2 regions of the Paenibacillus sp. 2TAB19 genome follow, and region 1 is predicted to be linked to the other one. Evidence: predicted binding sites of a transcription regulator. Region 1 holds the regulator's gene; the other holds the start of a gene.
The links. The regulator LexA, encoded in region 1, represses DNA repair genes until DNA is damaged. The targets are predictions, from matches to a motif close to CGAACATATGTTCG.

Region 1 (10,499 bases):
TTATGACGATCGGATTATTGACGATTCATGGCTATACCATAGCTATTGGATATGGCTATAGTTTCAGCATCGCGTATGTCATTCTCCCGTTTCTAGGCATTCTCTTAATGGTCATAGGCAACTATATGCCAAGATTCCAATACAACAGCTATGTCGGCATTAAGACTACGCACACACTCGCGAATGAGGAAGTATGGCGCAAGACGCATCAATCAGGGGCTAAAATATTCGTCATAGCAGGCCTTACCATTTTGGCTTCTATGATGATTCCGACTCCGTTACAAAGCTATACCATTGCAGCGATCATTTTAGCAATGGTCGTCGTCACATATAGTCTCGGCTTCTATTATTCCCGAAGTTCGCTTAAGCAGTGAGTTCCCAACTATGCGCAACATACAAAAGACATACAGGCGAGCTGCCTATATGTCTTTTCTCACGGGATGCCATCACCTGCGGTCTGCGGCTATACCCGTCTCTTAATCTCTATGCACTTAAGATCAGTAGCTGCAACAATTTCCCCATCAAACAACCGCTTAGCTTCTTCTTCCAGCTTCGACAAATCTTCATTGTGATAGCGGCCGCTGAAATGAGTCATGACCAGCATGCTAGCTCCTGCCTCGGTAGCCGTACTTGCAGCCTCAATCGTCGTGCTATGGCCGAATAAATGAGCCTTTTCCTCGAGCCCTTCGGAGAAAGTAGCCTCGTGAACGAGAAGATCAGCGCCCATTGCCAGCTCGAGAGCATTCGGAGATGGCGTCGTGTCACCAAGTATAGTTACAATTCTACCGGGTAAAGCAGGCGCCGTAACTTCCTTCGCGTAAATAGTCGTTCCATCTTGCAGCGTAATATCATGCCCTTGCTTAAGCAATCCATATTGCGGACCGGCTGCAACGCCTAGCCGCACAAGCTTATCAACGAGCAGCTTCCCAGGCTGATCGTGCTCGACAACGCGATAGCCAAAGCATGGAACACGATGAATCAACGTAGATGCCACAACAGTGAATCGTTCATCTTCATAGACAAGCTGGCCGTCCTCTTCATCCAGCTCTATAAATTGCAGATCGTAGTCGAGTGTCGTTCCGCTAATCTCGAACACCGTCTCGATGTAACGTCTTAACCCGCGAGGCCCAATCAAACGAAGCGGAGTGATTCCTCCATCAAACGAGCGTGTGCTTATCAAGCCTGGCAATCCATAAATATGATCGCCATGAAGATGAGTTACGAAGATGGTAGTCAGCTTGCTTAATTTAAGCGGCGTCTTCATTAATTGATGCTGTGTAGCCTCGCCTGCATCGAACAGCCACCAATCACAGCACGGCTCAGGCAACTGCAGCGCTATCGAGCTAACATTACGATGCTTGTTAGGACGGCCTGCGCCAGTCCCAAGAAACCATATGTGCACTGCCAATTCACCTCGCTGCATAGCTTATGTATATTCGTTAATGCCTATGAATGAAGCCCGACAGATCGGTTATCGAACCGTTGCAGGGCTTCATTGCTGCTTATAAAGTTATCGTTTATACTTTCTCGACATTGAAGTATTGCGCCTCTGGATGCGCGAATACCATTGCAGATACCGATGCTTCAGGCTCCATCATGAAACCTTCCGTTAGCTGTACACCGATGTCCTCAGGCTTCATAAGATCAAATAATGGCTCTTGATCCTCCAAATTCGGACAAGCCGGATAACCGAACGATACCCGGATACCTTGATAGCGTGCGCCGTGGCGCTGCTTCATCGTCATCTCTGCAGGATCCGGATAGCCGCAAATGTCACGCATCATATGATGGACGCGTTCAGCCATTCCTTCCGCTACTTCAAGCGCTACGGATTGCAACGCATGGGAACGCAAGTAGTCGCCGTTATCCTTCCACTCATTCGCAAGATCTCGTATGCCTTCGCCAGCCGTAACGACGAGGAAGCCTACATAATCCATTACGCCGCTCTCAACCGACTTCAAGTAATCAGACAAGCAAAGGAACGGTTCAACCTGCTGACGCGGGAATGTGAAACGCTTAATCTCTTGCGTCTGATCCTCGGGATTATAAATAATAATATCGTTGCCCGACGATTGCGCTGGGAAGAAGCGGTACATGCCATGCGTGCGAATGATTCCTTCAGCGCTGCCTCGGCGTAAAATCTCGTCAACAGTAGCCTTCAGCTGTACAGCCTTCTCATTTCCTTCGGCAAGCAGATTGTCGACATTGCCTTTCAATCCAAGGTGATGGCCGAGCAGCATCTGCATGTTCACGTACGGAATAACATGCGGAATTGGCACATCACGCAATACATGACGTTCAAGATCAGGCGGAGCAAATACAGGAGCATCCGGCGATATTTTGGAACGAACCGCACGCGTAAGCTCAGGCATCTTTTTCTTCTCTTCTTCTACTTCGCCGCCCGAAGCTTTATATGCAGCCATCTCCTCTTCCATACGCGTACGATGCGTAGGGTCCATGAGCTTGTTCGCAATATCGAGCCCGTCCATTGCATCCTTCGCATAGAGAACAAGTCCGTCATACTCAGGACCGATTCTTGTTTTCGTAAATTTACGCGTGAGCGCGGCGCCGCCGACCAGAATCGGAGCATCGATGCCCGCATTGCGCAAATCTTGCGCTGTAATGACCATTTGCTGAGCCGACTTTACGAGCAGACCGGATAAGCCGATAGCATCGACCTTCTCATTGCGGTAAGCTTCGATAAGCTGTTCCGGCGGTACTTTAATGCCGAGATTTATAATTTTGTAGCCGTTATTCGATAAAATAATTTCAACCAGGTTTTTACCGATATCATGAACATCGCCCTTAACCGTTGCAAGAATGATCTTGCCTTTCACGGACGATTCGTTTTTCTCCATGAATTGCTCTAGGAAACTGACGGACGCCTTCATGACTTCAGCGCTTTGGAGCACCTCGGCCACAATGAGCTCATTGTTGTTGAAGAGACGGCCAACTTCCTCCATCCCTCTCATGAGAGGTCCATTGATAACGTCCATTGCCGAATATTTCTGCAGTGCTAATTCTAGGTCAGGAATTAAACCTTCCTTCGTCCCTTCAATTACGTATGAGCCAAGACGCTCTTCGAGGGAAAGATTCGATATTTTCTCCTTCTTCTCGACCTTCTTGTCACGGAAAGCAGCTACGAACGAAGCTAACGTCTCATCATTCGTATTATAGATCAGCTCTTCGGCTAAGCGGCGCTCTTCATCAGGAATAGAAGCGTAACGCTCCAGCTTCTCCGTATTCACGATGGCATAGTCAAGACCTGCCTTCGTCGCATGATACAAGTAAACCGAATTAAGTACTTCACGACCTGCATCCGGCAAGCCGAATGAGATGTTGCTTAGTCCCAGGATCGTTTTCGTACGAGGATACTTTTCTTTGATCAGCCGAATGCCTTCGAGCGTCTCAACAGCAGAGCCGATATATTGCGGGTCACCAGAGCCAACCGGGAACATGTTCGGGTCAAAAATAATATCAGCAGGGTTCATGCCGTATTTATTAACGAGCAAATCATACGAACGATCCGCCACTTCGAGCTTCGCTTCACGCGAAACAGCTTGTCCTCTTTCATCGATAAGAATCATGACGACAGCAGCGCCGTATCGGTGAATTAGCGGCAATATTTTCTCGAATTTGGACTCGCCGTCCTCTAAGTTAATCGAGTTGATAATGGCTTTGCCTTGCGAATATTTCAAGCCGAGCTCAATAATATGGTCATAGGTGGAATCGAGCATTAGCGGCGCTTTAATTTTCTTGACGACCTGCGGCAAAAACTGATGTACGGCATAAGCCTCATCAATATCCGTGTCCTGCAAGTTGATATCAATAACATGCGCTCCGCCCTTTACTTGCGCTCTTGCAATTTCGGAAGCTTCATCGAACTTCTCTTCTTTAAGAAGCCGTTTGAACTTGCGGGAACCGGAAATATTCGTACGCTCGCCGATCATAATCGGACGGTTATCCGCTTCGATAAACACGGTGTCGATACCCGATACCGCATCCGGGTGCTCGCCCATCTTCGTGCGCGGCGTATAGTTTGCCATTGTCTCCGTCAAAGCTCGAATATGCGCAGGCGTCGTGCCGCAGCAGCCGCCAGCAATATTAAGCCAGCCTTGTTCTGCAAATGCCGACATCTTCTTGGCAAGCGATTCCGGCGATTCATGATAATGGCCGTTCTCATCCGGTAATCCAGCGTTCGGATAACAGCTAATTGAAGCATTCGCGATTTCACTCAGCGTTCGGAGATGGTCACGCATAAATTCAGGTCCTGTCGCACAGTTTAAGCCAATCGAGATTGGCTTCAAGTGCTCCAAGGAAATATAGAACGACTCAATCGTTTGACCCGCGAGTGTGGTTCCCATTGGTTCGATCGTACCCGAGATCATAATTGGCAGCTCAACGCCAAGCGTATCAAACGCGTTACGTATGCCGATGCTTCCAGCCTTAACGTTAAGCGTATCCTGTGATGTCTCTAGAAGCAGAGCATCAACCTGTCCTTCGATAAGAGCTACCGCTTGCTCGTAATAGCTCTCTACCAGTTCATCGAACGTAACGCCGCCCGTAACGGAAAGCGTCTTCGTCGTTGGTCCGAGCGCTCCTGCAACATAACGCGGCTTGTCGGGCGTACTATACTTGTCTGCCGCATCGCGTGCCAGCTTAGCCGCAGCGAGGTTGATTTCTCTAGCTTTCTCCGGTATATCGTAATCGGCAAGCACGACGCTAGTCGCGCCGAACGTATTCGTCTCCAGAATGTCAGCTCCAGCCTCGAGGTATTGCTCGTGAATCAACTGAATCACGTCCGGACGAGTTAGAACGAGCATTTCGTTACAGCCATCTAGCTCTGGACCGCCAAAATCATTTTCATTCAGGTCTGCTTGTTGAATCATTGTACCCATAGCGCCATCCAAAATAAGTATGCGCTCTTGCAGCATTTGTTGTATGGTTGGTTTAGACAATTCGTACACCCTTCCCAAAATCATTAACAATTAGTTTATCAGAATCGCTTAGGACTGAAAAGCAAATCCATCGACATCCGTCATCATTTGTTTTATAATTATTATATCATTTAATTTCTATTGGAAAAGAGGGAATGATCATGGCTGAAATTAGAATTCGCAATACCGAACAACGTATCTCCGGCGAAGAAAACGTCCGTGCATTTCTAGAGCAACAGGAAGTTCTATATGAACATTGGAATACAAGCAAGCTTGCTCCCGAGCTGCAAGAAAAGTTCATTCTTTCTGATGAAGAGAAGCAGCAAGTGCTTGCTACTTATGCTGATGAAATTAAAGATCTCGCTGAACGCCGCGGGTACAAAACTTGGGACATCATTACATTGTCCGAAGCAACGCCTAATCTGGATGAGCTTCTGAAGAAATTCGAGAACGTCCATACACATACCGAAGATGAAGTTCGCGCGATTACAGCTGGTAAGGGCATATTCATCATCAAAGGCACTGACGATGTTGGTTACTTTGATGTTGAGCTTGAAGCAGGCGATGTCATTTCCGTACCGGAATACAAGCCGCATTTCTTCACGCTAATGGATAACCGTCAAATCGTGGCTGTTCGTTTGTTCATCGAAACAGAAGGCTGGATCGCTCATCCATTCGCTGATCCGGTATTCGAATCGGACAAAGCGTAACGGATCGAATTCAATAATGCAAGCCCCTCATGCTGCAGCTTTGCCGTAGCCGAGGGGCTTATTTTATTGCTTATTCTTTTATTGCTCGAGTATTTGCAGCAGCTCTTCCAGATGCTTAATTTCACAAGTAGGAATAATATCGTCATTACGTACCATATCGTGGCGATTAATCCATACGGATGTCATGCCAATCGTATTTGCTCCAAGAATATCGGTCGTAAGCTTGTCACCAACCATAATACCATGCTCCGGCTCGATGCCAAGACGCTCAAGGGCATGCTTGAAGATCGATGCGGCCGGCTTGCCTTCACCGAACTCGCCCGAAATAATAATATGATCAAAATAGGGAACGAGCTGAGGAACGCCTGCCAGCTTCTCGCGTTGCAAATCCGGCGAGCCGTTCGTTAGCAGCAGCAACTTATATTTCCCTTTTAGCGAGTCCAGCACGCGGAAAGTCTCATCATAAACGATCGGACGCGACCGACGTTCAGCCGGGAACTTCTCAGCTAGCTCAGCGCCAAGCTTCGGATCATCTATACCAAGCGCTAGCAGCCCCTTCGTCCATGCTTCTCTGCGATAGCCTGGCGCAAGACTTTCCAGCTTGCGGAATTCCTCTTGCTCTCCCTCACGGAAGTTCGCCCACAAGCCTTCGAAAGGATTGATGCCAATCATCTTCGTGAATGGGTACGTCTCATACGATTCGTACAGCGCCCGTGCTTCGCGGCGAACCGATTCTTCAAGTGCGTTAACGTCTACACCCGTTAGGTCAGCAGCTGCCTGGCAGGTTGCTTCGAATGCTTCTTTCACACTGCGGTCATCCCACAGCAAAGTGTCGTCTAAGTCAAATAATACAGCTTGCTTTGCCATAATAATCATTACTCTCCCATGCCTTTATTTTTGCTGAAATGAAATACCGTTCGCTTGCGCGAACAATTTAAGCTTCTCATTAATTTCATCCGTAGGGTAACGGTTAATCAAGCGCGAGAACACCCAATTACCGCCTTTTTGCGGCTCAATGACAACGTAACCAGGCTGCGTGCTGATGCCTTTAATGGAAGAAGCCGTCAGACGCTTGTCCCCCATCATTCTACGCGTCTGTACATAGTCCTTACCGATTTGGATATAAGGACGTCTTAAGAAGAATAGACCTGCTAAAACGACATAACATGCAATGGTTACATAAAACATCGTATCGATCTGATAGTCCTTCTGGCTCTGGATCAGAATAACGTACAATCCGATGAACAGGAGCAGTAGAATCGGCGCAATATAATTGCGGCCGACGATTTTTACCGCTTTCTCGCCGTTTAGTACGATAGAACCTTCACCATGTTTTTTGCGTTGTTTGTTAACTTGACTCATGTTTTTGCGCACCTTGCGCTCCCAAGAACGTGACAAGCTTATTCCTCCTACTTCGGCCTACATCCGCAAGCCTGTCTATTATGCGAACAATCTCAATTATCCTAGTGAACGCTGGAACTTCGTAATGAACCGGTTCGGATAATCATCAGGCAATGCGCTTATTTCGTTCAACTTGTCCCAAATATCGACAGGCATCTCCCAGTCCGCCGCGCCCATATTTTCCTCGAATTGCTCTAAGGAACGAGCGCCGAATATTGGAGAAGTAATACCTTCCTTCTGCAGCAGCCAGCGTAATGACACCTCGGCTGGCGCTTTGTCCAATAGCTTCGCTGCCTCAACCACGGCATCTAGAATAGCAAAGTTATGGTCCGATGCACGGTTCACCCATGCGCTTTCGCCAACCTTCGAGGTCAGACGACCCTCCGTCGGTATGTCGCGATTGTATCGTCCTGTCAGGAAACCGCCACCGAGAGGCGCCCAAGGGATGATCGCTACCTTCTCTTCTAGACATAACGATAACATTTCCCTATCCATCTGCCTGCTTACAAGACTGTACTGAGGCTGAATAGAGACGAAGCGTACGTATCGATTCACATCGCTAAGAGCAAGCGACTTCATCAATTGCCAAGCAAAAAAATTAGAACAGCCTATGTATCGTACTTTGCCCGACGTAACAAGATCGTCAAGCGCCCGAAGCGTCTCTTCAATTGGCGTAGCCTGATCCCACACATGGACCTGATAAAGATCAATGTAATCGGTCTGAAGACGCTTCAAGCTCGCCTCTATGCCGTCCATAATATGTTTGCGGGATAGTCCTACCCCATTAATGTCGCCAGAAGTCGCCATTCTTACTTTCGTTGCAAGTACCGTCTCCGAACGTTTGCCGCGTATTGCCTTACCCACAATCTCTTCCGATCGACCACTAACATATACATCAGCCGTGTCGATAAAATTTCCGCCTTTGTCATAGAAACGGCCGATCATTTCAATCGAATCCTGTTCGCTTGTCGTGTTACCGAACGTCATCGTTCCTAGACATAATTCAGAGACGGCAAGCCCGCTTCTGCCAAGCAACCGATACTTCATAGATGAATTCCCCCATTGCTTCAGAAATGGTTCTCGTACACAAGACTTTATGGAAGAAAGGCCAAGCGGAACTCGGCCATAACAGACGCTTAATGCTTAACGTTATCCTGGTCCTCGTCCTCAACATACTTAATCGTATCGAGCTGCTGTCTGAAGTTGCTCTTAAAGTTGTTCAAATACTGCCTTCGAAGCTCATCACGCTCGGACGTTTCCTCGTCGGTCAAGCCTACCGTTTTATTTTTCCGAGAAAGCTCGTTGATCCGAGCTATTAACTTATCCATATCCATATTGAACGTTAAACTCCCCTCATGCTGTAAATGTTCTATCCTTTACTTTGACATTTTCAAAGCGTAATTGTCAAGGCGGCACTTACATTATGTCCGCAAAAAGATAAGCTGAAATAACGAAAAAAAGCATCAAACCGTCTCCGGTTCAGATGCTCTCTGCGTACAAGTTCATTATATAGAAGGAATAACAAGCTTCTGCCCCGGATACAGGTCCGTCGACTCTAATCCGTTACGCTCCTTAATCAAATAGATGACGTAGCGAATATCTTCCTTCTCACTGGCAAAACGATTAGCGATCCCCCACAATGTATCGCCTGTAAATACGGTCACAAGTTCCTCGTTGACCGCAGCAACAGCGTTCTTGCTGCCAGATGCCTTCGTACCGATCAATAGAAAGCTCGTAAACAAAAGTACGAACAGCATTGCGCATACGATCAGCTTAAGTGCATGACGTCTCACTGCAACCGTATATCGTTTATATATAGGACTAACCTTCATTTCTGGTTGCGTATGTATTGTTCTGTAAAAACTTGGACTCATCATCATCTCTCAGCACCCCAAACGTTTGTTCTGTTCTGAGAATAACACGAACAAACGTTTGTAGTCAACACAAAAATACGAACCTTTGTGCTTAAGAACTTATGTTTGTGCGAACCCGGGTTCTGTGCTATACTTTTGTACAAACATACTAATGGAGTGATCGCAGTGTCGAAGATTTCCAGCCGACAACAATCTATTCTTGATTTCATTAAGAATGAGGTCCGGGAGAAAGGCTACCCGCCTTCCGTCAGGGAAATCGGCGAAGCCGTCGGATTATTATCCAGCTCGACTGTACACGGTCACCTCGACCGTTTAGAGAAGAAGGGCCTTATCCGCCGCGACCCTACCAAACCTCGCGCTATTGAAATTTTGGATACGGAAGGCGTGGACGGTATTATCCCGCTTGCCGTCGCTAAAGTGCCAATCGTCGGTAAAGTAACAGCAGGCGTGCCGATTACAGCTACTGAGAATATTGAGGACTACTTCCCTCTTCCATCACATTTTGTTGGCGACAGCAGCGTCTTCATCCTGAACGTTGAGGGAGAGAGCATGATCGAAGCCGGCATTCACGACGGAGACTACGTCATCGTTCGCCAGCAGCGTACTGCCAACAATGGCGATATCGTCGTAGCCATGAACGAGGATGATGAAGCTACCGTTAAGACGTTCTACAAGGAGAAGAACTACATACGTCTCCAACCGGAGAATTCCTCCATGCAGCCTATTCTACTCCAGAACGTGACGATCCTCGGTAAAGTCATTGGATTGTTCAGAGATATTCACTAATCATTGAGCTACGAACAAGAAGAGGAAGAACGATAGCCTAGCGCATCGTTCCTCCTCTTCTTTATATTGATTTACTGATATTAGAAAGTTGCATTTCAACCCACAGAAGTCCTCCCCCCGTCCATCTGACTGCATAAGTTCCTATCAAAGACTACTATTGTCTCATTATTAGTCTTTTGACTGTAAGAAAGCGGCAGTCGATTAATTGTGACTAACTAATAGTTATACGATTTATCGTATAACCAACCTTACAGAGAGGCCAAATCAAGGGTTTTGATCGAAAAATCGTACAAAATCATCGGCTGCGTGGATGAATTAACCACTTTTGTATGATAAATCGTATAAGTATTTTCAGTTTACGTCTTGTTTTACTAACGTTGTGTGAAAAATCATATAAATTGAAATCATATCTAAATTGGTAAACAGTTAATCGACAGTCTCAGAAATCCAATTAATAATTCTAAATTCATCTTTATAAAGATCCAAAATATTTACAGAAAAACCCGCTAAGATTTCTGCATTCGCAGAAGCCTTAGCGGGTTATAGTTGATCCTATTGATTAGTAAAGCGTCAAGTACTGATCGCGTTCCCATTGGTGAACTTGCGTGCGGTACATGTCCCACTCGATTTCTTTGAGCTCGTAGAAGTGAGCAAGCGCGTGCTCGCCTAGCGCGTCGCATACGACATCGCTGCGAAGCATTTCGTCAAGCGCTTCCTTCAGATCGCCTGGCAAGCTCGGTATACCCGCGTCCAGACGCTCTTCCTCTGTCATAATGTAGATGTTACGGTCT
Region 2 (8,830 bases), on a different contig from region 1:
AAACGAAGCTTATGCTTGACGCGCTGATCGGCCCAAGCTCGAAGCTCTATCAGAGCCTGTATGAGCAAGACTTGATCTCCGATTCTTTCGGACATGAATTCAATTCAAGCAGCGGTTATTCATTCTCGGTTGTCGGCGGCGATACGCCGAAGCCGGATGAACTGATTGCTCAGATCAAGCAAGCAGTGGAAGCGCTACTGGAGTCCGGTATCGAGCCTGCGGCGTTCGAGCGATCCAAACGCAAAAAAATCGGCGGATATCTCCGGATGCTTAATTCCCCAGAAGCGATTGCCGGCGAGTTTACGAGATACCGCTTCCGCGACAGCGATATGTTCGATGTGCTGGCATTCTACGAAAGCTGCACACTAGATCAAATTAATGAACGTCTTCGCGGGCATTTCGACTTTAATCAAATGTCCGTGTCGATCGTACAATCGCCTGCGGAGTGAAGACTTTGCAGCAAATGACGGTTTTGATTACCGGGGGAAGCCGCGGCATCGGGGCGGCCATCGCCAAACGATTCGCCGCGGAGGGCGTCAACATTGTCATTCATTATTTGCATTCGCATGAAGCAGCTAACGAAACGGCTCGCACATGCATGGCGTTAGGCGCAAATGTATTGACCATCTCCGCCGACCTGCGCTCCAAAGAACAGCTTGAGCGGATGCGCGACAAGCTGAAAAGCCATCATATGCTGCCTGATATTTTGGTTAATAACGGAGGCATATCGCATTACGGCATGTTAATGGATGTGACCGAGCAAGACTGGGACGACGTCATGGCTGTTAATTTGAAAGGCATGTTTCTATGCTCGCAGCTATTCATGCCTCATATGATTGCGGAGCGTTTCGGCCGTATTATTAACGTGTCGTCCATTTGGGGCATCTCAGGCGCCTCCTGCGAGGTTCTATACTCGACGACCAAGGGCGGCATGAATGCATTCACGAAGGCGCTGGCTAAGGAGCTGGCGCCCTCTGGGGTGACGGTGAACGCGGTTGCGCCGGGAGCTGTTGATACGGTCATGATGGACAGCTTCAACGAGGAAGAGAAGGCTGCGCTGCAGCAGGAAATTCCGGTCGGACGATTCGGGTCGCCTGAAGAGATTGCCTCGCTCGTCTACTTCTTATCGTTGCCGGAATCATCGTATATAACAGGTCAAATTATTAGCCCGAACGGTGGATGGCATACTTAGGACAAGCATCCAATGTTGTGAAATCTCCGTTTGTTGAATAATCAAGACCTCAATATCGCATCATAAGGACTGTTGCTTATTCTTTTCCACACCCACAGGAGGCGAAGAGTCATGTCAACCGTCCTAACTAACTTTGCTACATGGAAGCATTTCTTGGCTGATCGCGTATCGCATGCTAAGAAGATGGGGATGACCGAGGAGACGATTGCGAGCTTAGCATTCGAGATCGGTTCATTTCTGGATGAGAAGGTCGATCCCAAGAACGAGGAAGAACGTCTTCTGAAGCAGCTTTGGGATGCAGGCGATGAGGGAGAGCGCAAGGCTCTCGCCAGCCTGATGGTGAAGCTCGTCCAGAAGTCTTAGGCCGCAAACTGCGTCCTAAGCGACCGTAATCGTCGCAATCAAAGTGAAACAGCAGAGGAGCCTCCGAAATGGAGGCTTTTCTGCAATGTTTCATGTGAGGTTGCAGGATTGTGATGAAAATTGTAGAATAATGCTTTATGACGTATAATTTTCCGCACAACCATTACGATTATGTTCAAATTTAGGACGGTGACAGCAGGCAATGGAAAAAAAACAGTGGTATATGGAGTACAAAATACATAAAAACCGTCCGGGCTTGCTCGGAGACATCGCTTCCTTGCTCGGGATGCTCGAAGTAAACATTATGACGATTAACGGCGTCGAGGATCGTACGCGCGGCATGCTGCTGCAGACGGACGACGATGAGAAGATCGAGCTGCTAGGCAAAATGCTGCAGAAGGTTGACAACATTACGGTCAACAAGCTTAGAACGCCTACGATTGTCGATATATTGGCCGTTCGTCACGGTAGATATATCGAGCGAGATTCCGATGACCGCAAGACGTTCCGATTCACGAGAGACGAGCTTGGCATATTGGTTGACTTCCTTGGCGAAGTGTTCAAGCGCGACGGCAATCAAGTGATCGGGCTGCGCGGCATGCCGCGTGTCGGCAAGACCGAATCGATCATTGCGGGTAGCGTATGCTCCAATAAACGTTGGACCTTCGTATCCTCGACGCTGCTTAGGCAGACGGTTCGCAGCCAGTTGTCTGAGGACGAGATGGGGCCAAACAATATTTATATTATCGATGGTATCGTAAGCACGATTCGTTCCAACGAGAAGCATCATGCGCTGCTTCAAGAGATTATGGCCATGCCTTCGACGAAGGTCATTGAGCATCCGGACATTTTCATTAAGGAGTCCCATTACGATTACAGCCACTTCGATATTATTGTTGAATTGCGCAATTCTCCTGATGAAGAGATTTCTTATGAGAAATTTACCGCAAATTATACAGACGACTTCTAAAGCAGGGTAGGAAGGAGGTATTTCAATGTCTGATTTGGGCGCGTTGCTTCGCAAAGCGAGGGAGCAGCGAGGGTTGTCGTTGGATGATATTCAAGAGACTACGAAGATTCGCAAACGTTATTTGGAAGCGATTGAAAGCGGAGATCATAGCATTCTGCCAGGCAGCTTCTACGTAAGGGCATTCGTGAAAAACTACTCCGAAGCGGTCGGACTTGATCCCGACGAAGTGCTGCGGCTCTATCAGCATGAGGTGCCTGCAGCCCAGAAGGAACAATCCGCAGAACCGATTCCTGTACGGGCGCCTCGCAGAGTGAAGTCGCAATCGTCGGAGCGTATGGGGAAAATCGGCTTTAACGTAATGATGTGGTGTTTTCTAATCCTTATTTTTGTTGTGGTGTGGATGTTTGTCATTAATCGTGACCCTAATCCGGCAGACAAGCTCGATCAGAAGACGCCGATTACCGATGCTTCGCAGCCTCCAACGGACAATAATGAAGGAAACGGCACAAGCACGGACAATCCGGTGCCATCTGCAACACCGGAACCGACTCAGGTTCCGACGACGGTTACTTTCGCCAGTAAAGTCGGCAAAGCGGATAAATACGATATCGGTCCTGAGGGAACGCATAAGTTGGAGATTAAGGTTAGCGGCGGCAAGAGCTGGCTCGAGATTCGCGTAGGCGGCGCAGGCGGCGAGAAGCTGTATTCGGCCAATGCGGATGACGGGACGGTTGAGACGCACGATCTAACGCAGACTTTGTATGTGAATGTCGGCCGGGCTGACCTCACGGAAATTACGGTTGACGGCGTCCCTGTTCCTGACGGCGACCGTGCCGGATCGAAGAAGCTGCTAATTAATCCGATCGTATCAGCGGGACAGCCGACCGATACGAGCGATACAGGAGAAACTGGCGGAGCGGGCAACGAGCCGGACTCCGTAACATCTGAATAGAAGTACGAGAGGAGAGATTGTGGTTGAGTTCAGAAAGTTCATTTGACATTGTATCAAAGGTTGATATGGCGGAGCTTGTTAATGCGATATCGCAAGCCGAGAAAGAGATCGAGACGAGGTTCGACTTCAAGGGCAGCAAGAGCAGTATCGCGCTTGAGAAAGAAGAGCTTGTTATCGGATCCGATGATGATTATAAGCTGAAGGCAGTTATTGACATCTTGTTGTCCAAGATGGTTAAGCGCGGCGTCCCGATCAAAAATATGGATTACGGCAAAATCGAAGGCGCCTCGGCCGGTACGGTCCGCCAAAAGATTAAGCTAAGACAAGGCATCGAGCAGGATGTCGCCAAAAAAATTAATATTTTGATTCGCGATTCGAAGCTTAAAGTAAAAAGCCAAATTCAAGGCGATCAAATTCGGGTGACGGGCAAGAGCCGCGACGATCTTCAAGCGGTTATGGCGCTTTTGCGCGGAGCGGAATTGCCGATTGAGCTGCAATTCATGAATTATCGATAACTTTGCATCTAGAGCTGCACAATGTTACATAGCCGCCATGAGCCTCGCTTTGTCGATCGTTCGCAAAGCGGGGTTTTGCAGTTTTTTTTCATACTATAAGATACAAGAAACTGCATTGGCTGTTTTTGACACATAGAAAACCATGTATTATACTTGAACTCGAAGTATTTGTAAGCTGCATGAAATTGGTTCGATCCATAAGGTACGTGTTACGCACACCTATGAGTTTGACATGTCCGGGGAGGTAATTGCATGAATCTGGCGAACCGCATAACGCTTGCCAGAATTTTTTTGGTACCAGTTATTATGTTGTTTTTGCTTATGAAAGTTGATCTAGGGTCGCTAACAATAGCCGACTTCACCATTACATACAATCAAATCGTTGCGGCGCTTATTTTCATAGTGGCGGCGAGCACGGATGGTCTTGATGGTTATATTGCCCGTAAGAACAAGATTGTCACCAATCTAGGCAAGCTGCTCGATCCGCTCGCAGACAAGCTGCTTGTGGCAGCCGTACTTATCTCGCTCGTTGAAATGGACAAGTTGAGCGCATTGATTGCGATCATTATCATTAGCCGTGAATTTGCCGTGACGGGTTTGCGACAAGTCGCTTTGCTCGAAGGTTCGGTAATGGCCGCCAGCAAATGGGGCAAATGGAAGACAGCCATTCAGATTACGATGATTATTGCGCTGCTTATTAACAATTTCCCATTCGCCTTCATCGATTTTCCTTTCGATGTCATTGCGAGCTGGATAGCAGCAGCGATAACGGTATACTCTGGCGTTGATTACTTCGTGAAGAATAAGAAATTAATTCCCGTAGAATAGCCGATAAGCATCTTTCCGATTAAAGGAAGGGTGCTTTTGCATATAGTAGGATATTAGAACGCTCACGCATGTAGCAAAGGAGAGGCTGCGGATGAAGGCAGAAATTATTGCGGTCGGCACAGAACTGCTGCTTGGCCAAATTGTAAATACGAATGCGCAGTATTTATCGCAAAAGCTTGCTTCGCTTGGCATCGACGTATATTATCAAACGGTTGTTGGCGACAATGCCGCAAGATTAAGGAAAGCAATCGAAATTGGTCGCGCGCGCGCTGATCTGCTTGTCTTCACGGGCGGACTTGGTCCGACACTAGACGATCTGACGAAGGATGTGCTGGCCGACTACTTGGGAAGAGGACTATATCTCCACTCCTCATCCATGGAGCGCATTGAGCACCTGTTCGGTTCACGGGGACTGCATATGGTCGAGAGCAATCGCCGCCAAGCGAATATGATCGAGGGCAGCGATGCGATTGACAATAGCGCCGGCCTTGCGGTCGGAAATGGCCTGGACGTAGACGGTACGCTTTATTTGCTGCTGCCTGGCCCTCCTAAAGAGATGAAACCGATGATCGACGGTCCTGGCGAGGCGTGGCTTCGAACGAAGCTGATTGATGAGCAGCCGCTATATTCGCGCCAGCTTAAGTTCGCCGGCATTGGCGAGTCGAACCTCGAAGCGAAGCTTATCGACCTCATTGAAGCGCAAAGCGATCCGACTATCGCCCCTTATGCGAAGGAAGGCGAAGTTGCGGTACGCGTGTCCACGAAGGCGGCAACGCTTGCTGAAGCTGAGCGGAAGATCGACGATATCGTCGATCAGATTAAAGCTAGAATCGGAGAGCATTTGTATGCGCAGGATGACATCCCGCTGGAGGAAGCTATCGTACAGCTCCTGAGAGGCTCGCGGCGCAAGCTGGCAAGCGCGGAGAGCTGTAGCGGGGGATTGTTCGCGGAGCTCGTTACGAACGTTCCTGGCAGCAGTGGCGAGTTCGTGGGAGGTGTCGTAACCTATACGAACGAGATGAAGCATCGGCTGCTCGGCATTCCGATGTCACAGCTCGAAGGAGACGGCGCTCCTGGGGCGATCAGCGAGTCGACAGCCGCTCTCATGGCTGAGCGTGTCAGACAGTTAGCCGATGCCGACTTCGGCGTCTCGCTGACCGGCATTGCCGGACCTTCCGAGTCGGAGGGCAAGCCGGTTGGCCTTGTTTACTTCGCGATCGCGGAACGGGGCAAGGATACGCTCGTGCACACGACGAACCTAAGCGGAGATCGGGCGATGATACGCTTAAGAGCGGTGAAAGCTGCGATGTACCGGCTCTGGCAGGCTCTTCGGGAGCAGTGATTGGGTGCGGGTTGTAACGAAGAAGCCAAGCAGCCGATCTTTTTACTGGCAAACACTGATGCTGAAAAAAAGCTTGTCTTTTGTCGAAGGCAGATCTATAATCGGAAGTAGTTATCGGAAGAACCGTGGCGAAGAATACTTTGCTGCGGTTTTTTTATTGTCCTCTGGCATGCGCATCTAGAAAAAAAGCGAATGTATGTTCGAAAAAAATGCTTGGCAAGCAGTCACAAGTAAGGTATCATACAATTATAAACGATGAAGGATGTGAGTTTCTTGTCGGACCGTCGCGCTGCGTTAGAGATGGCTTTACGCCAAATCGAGAAACAATTTGGTAAAGGTTCTATCATGAAATTAGGTGAATCTACACACATGCAAGTAGAGACCGTTCCTAGCGGTTCGCTTGCTCTAGATATTGCGCTTGGAATCGGGGGCTTACCTCGTGGTCGTGTTATTGAAGTATATGGACCTGAATCGTCCGGTAAGACGACAGTTGCTCTTCATGCTATTGCAGAAGTACAACGTATTGGCGGACAAGCTGCTTTTATCGATGCGGAGCATGCACTCGATCCGCTCTATGCTAGCAAGCTCGGTGTTAACATTGATGAGCTGTTGCTCTCCCAGCCGGATACAGGCGAGCAAGCACTCGAGATCGCTGAAGCGCTTGTACGAAGCGGCGCAGTTGACGTTATCGTCATTGACTCCGTTGCCGCACTTGTTCCAAAGGCTGAGATCGAAGGCGACATGGGCGATTCGCACGTTGGTCTTCAGGCACGTTTGATGTCGCAAGCGCTACGTAAGCTGTCCGGCGCGATTTCGAAGTCGAAGACGATCGCGATCTTCATTAACCAACTTCGTGAGAAGGTTGGCGTTATGTTCGGCAATCCGGAGACAACACCGGGCGGACGCGCATTGAAGTTCTACTCCAGCGTACGTCTTGATGTACGCCGCGTTGAGACGCTTAAGCAAGGTAATGATATGGTCGGTAACCGTACGCGTATCAAGGTCGTGAAGAACAAAGTTGCACCTCCGTTCAAGCAAGCAGAGATTGATATTATGTACGGAGAGGGCATCTCGAAGGAAGGCTCATTGATCGATATCGGCGTTGAGATGGATATCGTTCAGAAGAGCGGTGCTTGGTTCTCTTATGAAGGCGAGCGTCTTGGACAAGGCCGCGAGAACGCGAAGCAATACTTGAAGGACCATAAGGACATTTCTGCTGTCATCGAGAAGAAGATTCGTGATGAGAGCAATCTATCGGCTACGGCGCAGCAAGCAAACTTTAACCAAGAGCCGCAAGAAGAAGACGAATTCGAAGATCTGGAATAGAGCTGCAACAGGCAGGATGAACTTATAGCTAATGTCGCTTCGCCGTCCCGTAAGGGGCGGCGAAGCTTCGTTTAAAAGCGACTTAACCGCCTAGCGGCAGTAACGTCAGCTTGTCGGGAGGTAGTCAGCACAGTGGGTGAGCAGCATTCGGAAGAAGATGGATGGATGATTATATCCGTTAAGCAAGACAAGAAGGAACGACGGAGATACCAGCTGTTCGCAGGATCAGAGGAGCCGTTATTAAGCGTCCATGAGGACATCCTTATAAAGTTCAGTCTTATGAAGGGCCGATTGCTTTCGGAGTCGGAGCTGGAAGAAATAAGAACGGAGGACGAGCGATATCGCGCTTATGCATTGGCGGTTTATTACTTGGGCTCAAAGCCGAGGACGAGAAAGCAGATCGAGCAGTATTTATTAAGGAAGCAATTCGAGGAAATGAATATTCGTTATGCGCTCGACCGTTTAGAAAGCGAGCATATTGTGGATGATGAACAATATGCGCTTCAATTCGCTGCTCAGCGGTTGAAGAGCGGTCTAAAAGGCAGACATTGGATTAAGCAGGAGCTGCAGCAGCATGGCATCTCGCAAGAGCTGGCCGGAGAAGCGCTGCGTACGCTGAATGGAGAAGCGGAGTTAGCATCCGCAACTGCAGCTGCTGGCAAAAAATGGCGTTCTCTCAAAGGCACGCCGAAGGAGAGAAAACAGAAGCTGATTGTCTTTTTGCTGAGACGCGGATTCCCGAGCGACATCGCTAGAGAAGCCGTGAAGTCAGTTGATAGCGATGAAGATGAGGATGCTTTCGACATGGATGAGGAGTACTAAAGGAAGCTGTAAGCCGTTTTCGCTTGACAATTGATTTTACGAAACGATAAAATGAGGATGTATTCCTTCTATTTGAATCAATTTTCCTTCCAAAAGTTGATTCGAAACGATTATTTTCGTCAAAATGGTAGATGAGAAACGGTTTGGAAACCGATTGAAAACCTAATATCATCCCAAGCGCAAGCTTGGTGTGCAACAAGGAGGTGAACAAGATGCATAATGCATATTGGATCTTGATCTGTCTCTTTGTTGGCGCAATATTCTTTGTGATTGGTTATTTTATTCGAAAGTCGATTGCAGAGGCTAAAATTTCGAGTGCCGAGCAAGCCGCAGTCCAAATCGTGGAAAACGCGAAGAAGGAAGCGGAGGCACAGAAAAAGGAAACCGTACTTGAGGCAAAAGACGAAGTCCACAAGCTCCGTTCGGAAGCCGAGAGAGACATTCGTGAACGACGCAATGAGGCTCAACGTCAAGAACGACGTTTGCTCCAAAAAGAGGAGTCGTTGGATAAGAAAATAGA

Region 2: recA (recombinase RecA) is a predicted target of LexA. The motif match lies at 6,352-6,365, and genes of this name have one in related genera.

What each region holds. Positions count from the first base shown of each region.
Region 1 is NZ_JBFRGE010000016.1:90,135-100,633, forward strand. Features, by position in the region: gene AB4Z33_RS09900 (SdpI family protein) at 1-374, shown strand, start outside; gene rnz (ribonuclease Z) at 464-1,402, opposite strand; gene metH (methionine synthase) at 1,518-4,982, opposite strand; gene AB4Z33_RS09915 (1,2-dihydroxy-3-keto-5-methylthiopentene dioxygenase) at 5,099-5,647, shown strand; gene AB4Z33_RS09920 (HAD family hydrolase) at 5,726-6,514, opposite strand; gene AB4Z33_RS09925 (hypothetical protein) at 6,539-7,045, opposite strand; gene AB4Z33_RS09930 (aldo/keto reductase) at 7,106-8,095, opposite strand; gene AB4Z33_RS09935 (DUF896 domain-containing protein) at 8,185-8,376, opposite strand; gene AB4Z33_RS09940 (LysM peptidoglycan-binding domain-containing protein) at 8,554-8,841, opposite strand; gene lexA (transcriptional repressor LexA) at 9,088-9,708, shown strand; partial or broken gene glnA (type I glutamate--ammonia ligase) at 10,268-10,499, opposite strand, start outside.
Region 2 is NZ_JBFRGE010000032.1:57,798-66,627, reverse strand. Features, by position in the region: gene yfmH (EF-P 5-aminopentanol modification-associated protein YfmH) at 1-449, shown strand, start outside; gene ymfI (elongation factor P 5-aminopentanone reductase) at 464-1,192, shown strand; gene AB4Z33_RS16225 (DUF3243 domain-containing protein) at 1,304-1,555, shown strand; gene AB4Z33_RS16220 (DUF3388 domain-containing protein) at 1,758-2,525, shown strand; gene AB4Z33_RS16215 (RodZ domain-containing protein) at 2,551-3,477, shown strand; gene AB4Z33_RS16210 (YajQ family cyclic di-GMP-binding protein) at 3,501-3,992, shown strand; gene pgsA (CDP-diacylglycerol--glycerol-3-phosphate 3-phosphatidyltransferase) at 4,245-4,820, shown strand; gene AB4Z33_RS16200 (competence/damage-inducible protein A) at 4,912-6,162, shown strand; gene recA (recombinase RecA) at 6,436-7,488, shown strand; gene AB4Z33_RS16190 (RecX family transcriptional regulator) at 7,621-8,310, shown strand; gene rny (ribonuclease Y) at 8,523-8,830, shown strand, end outside.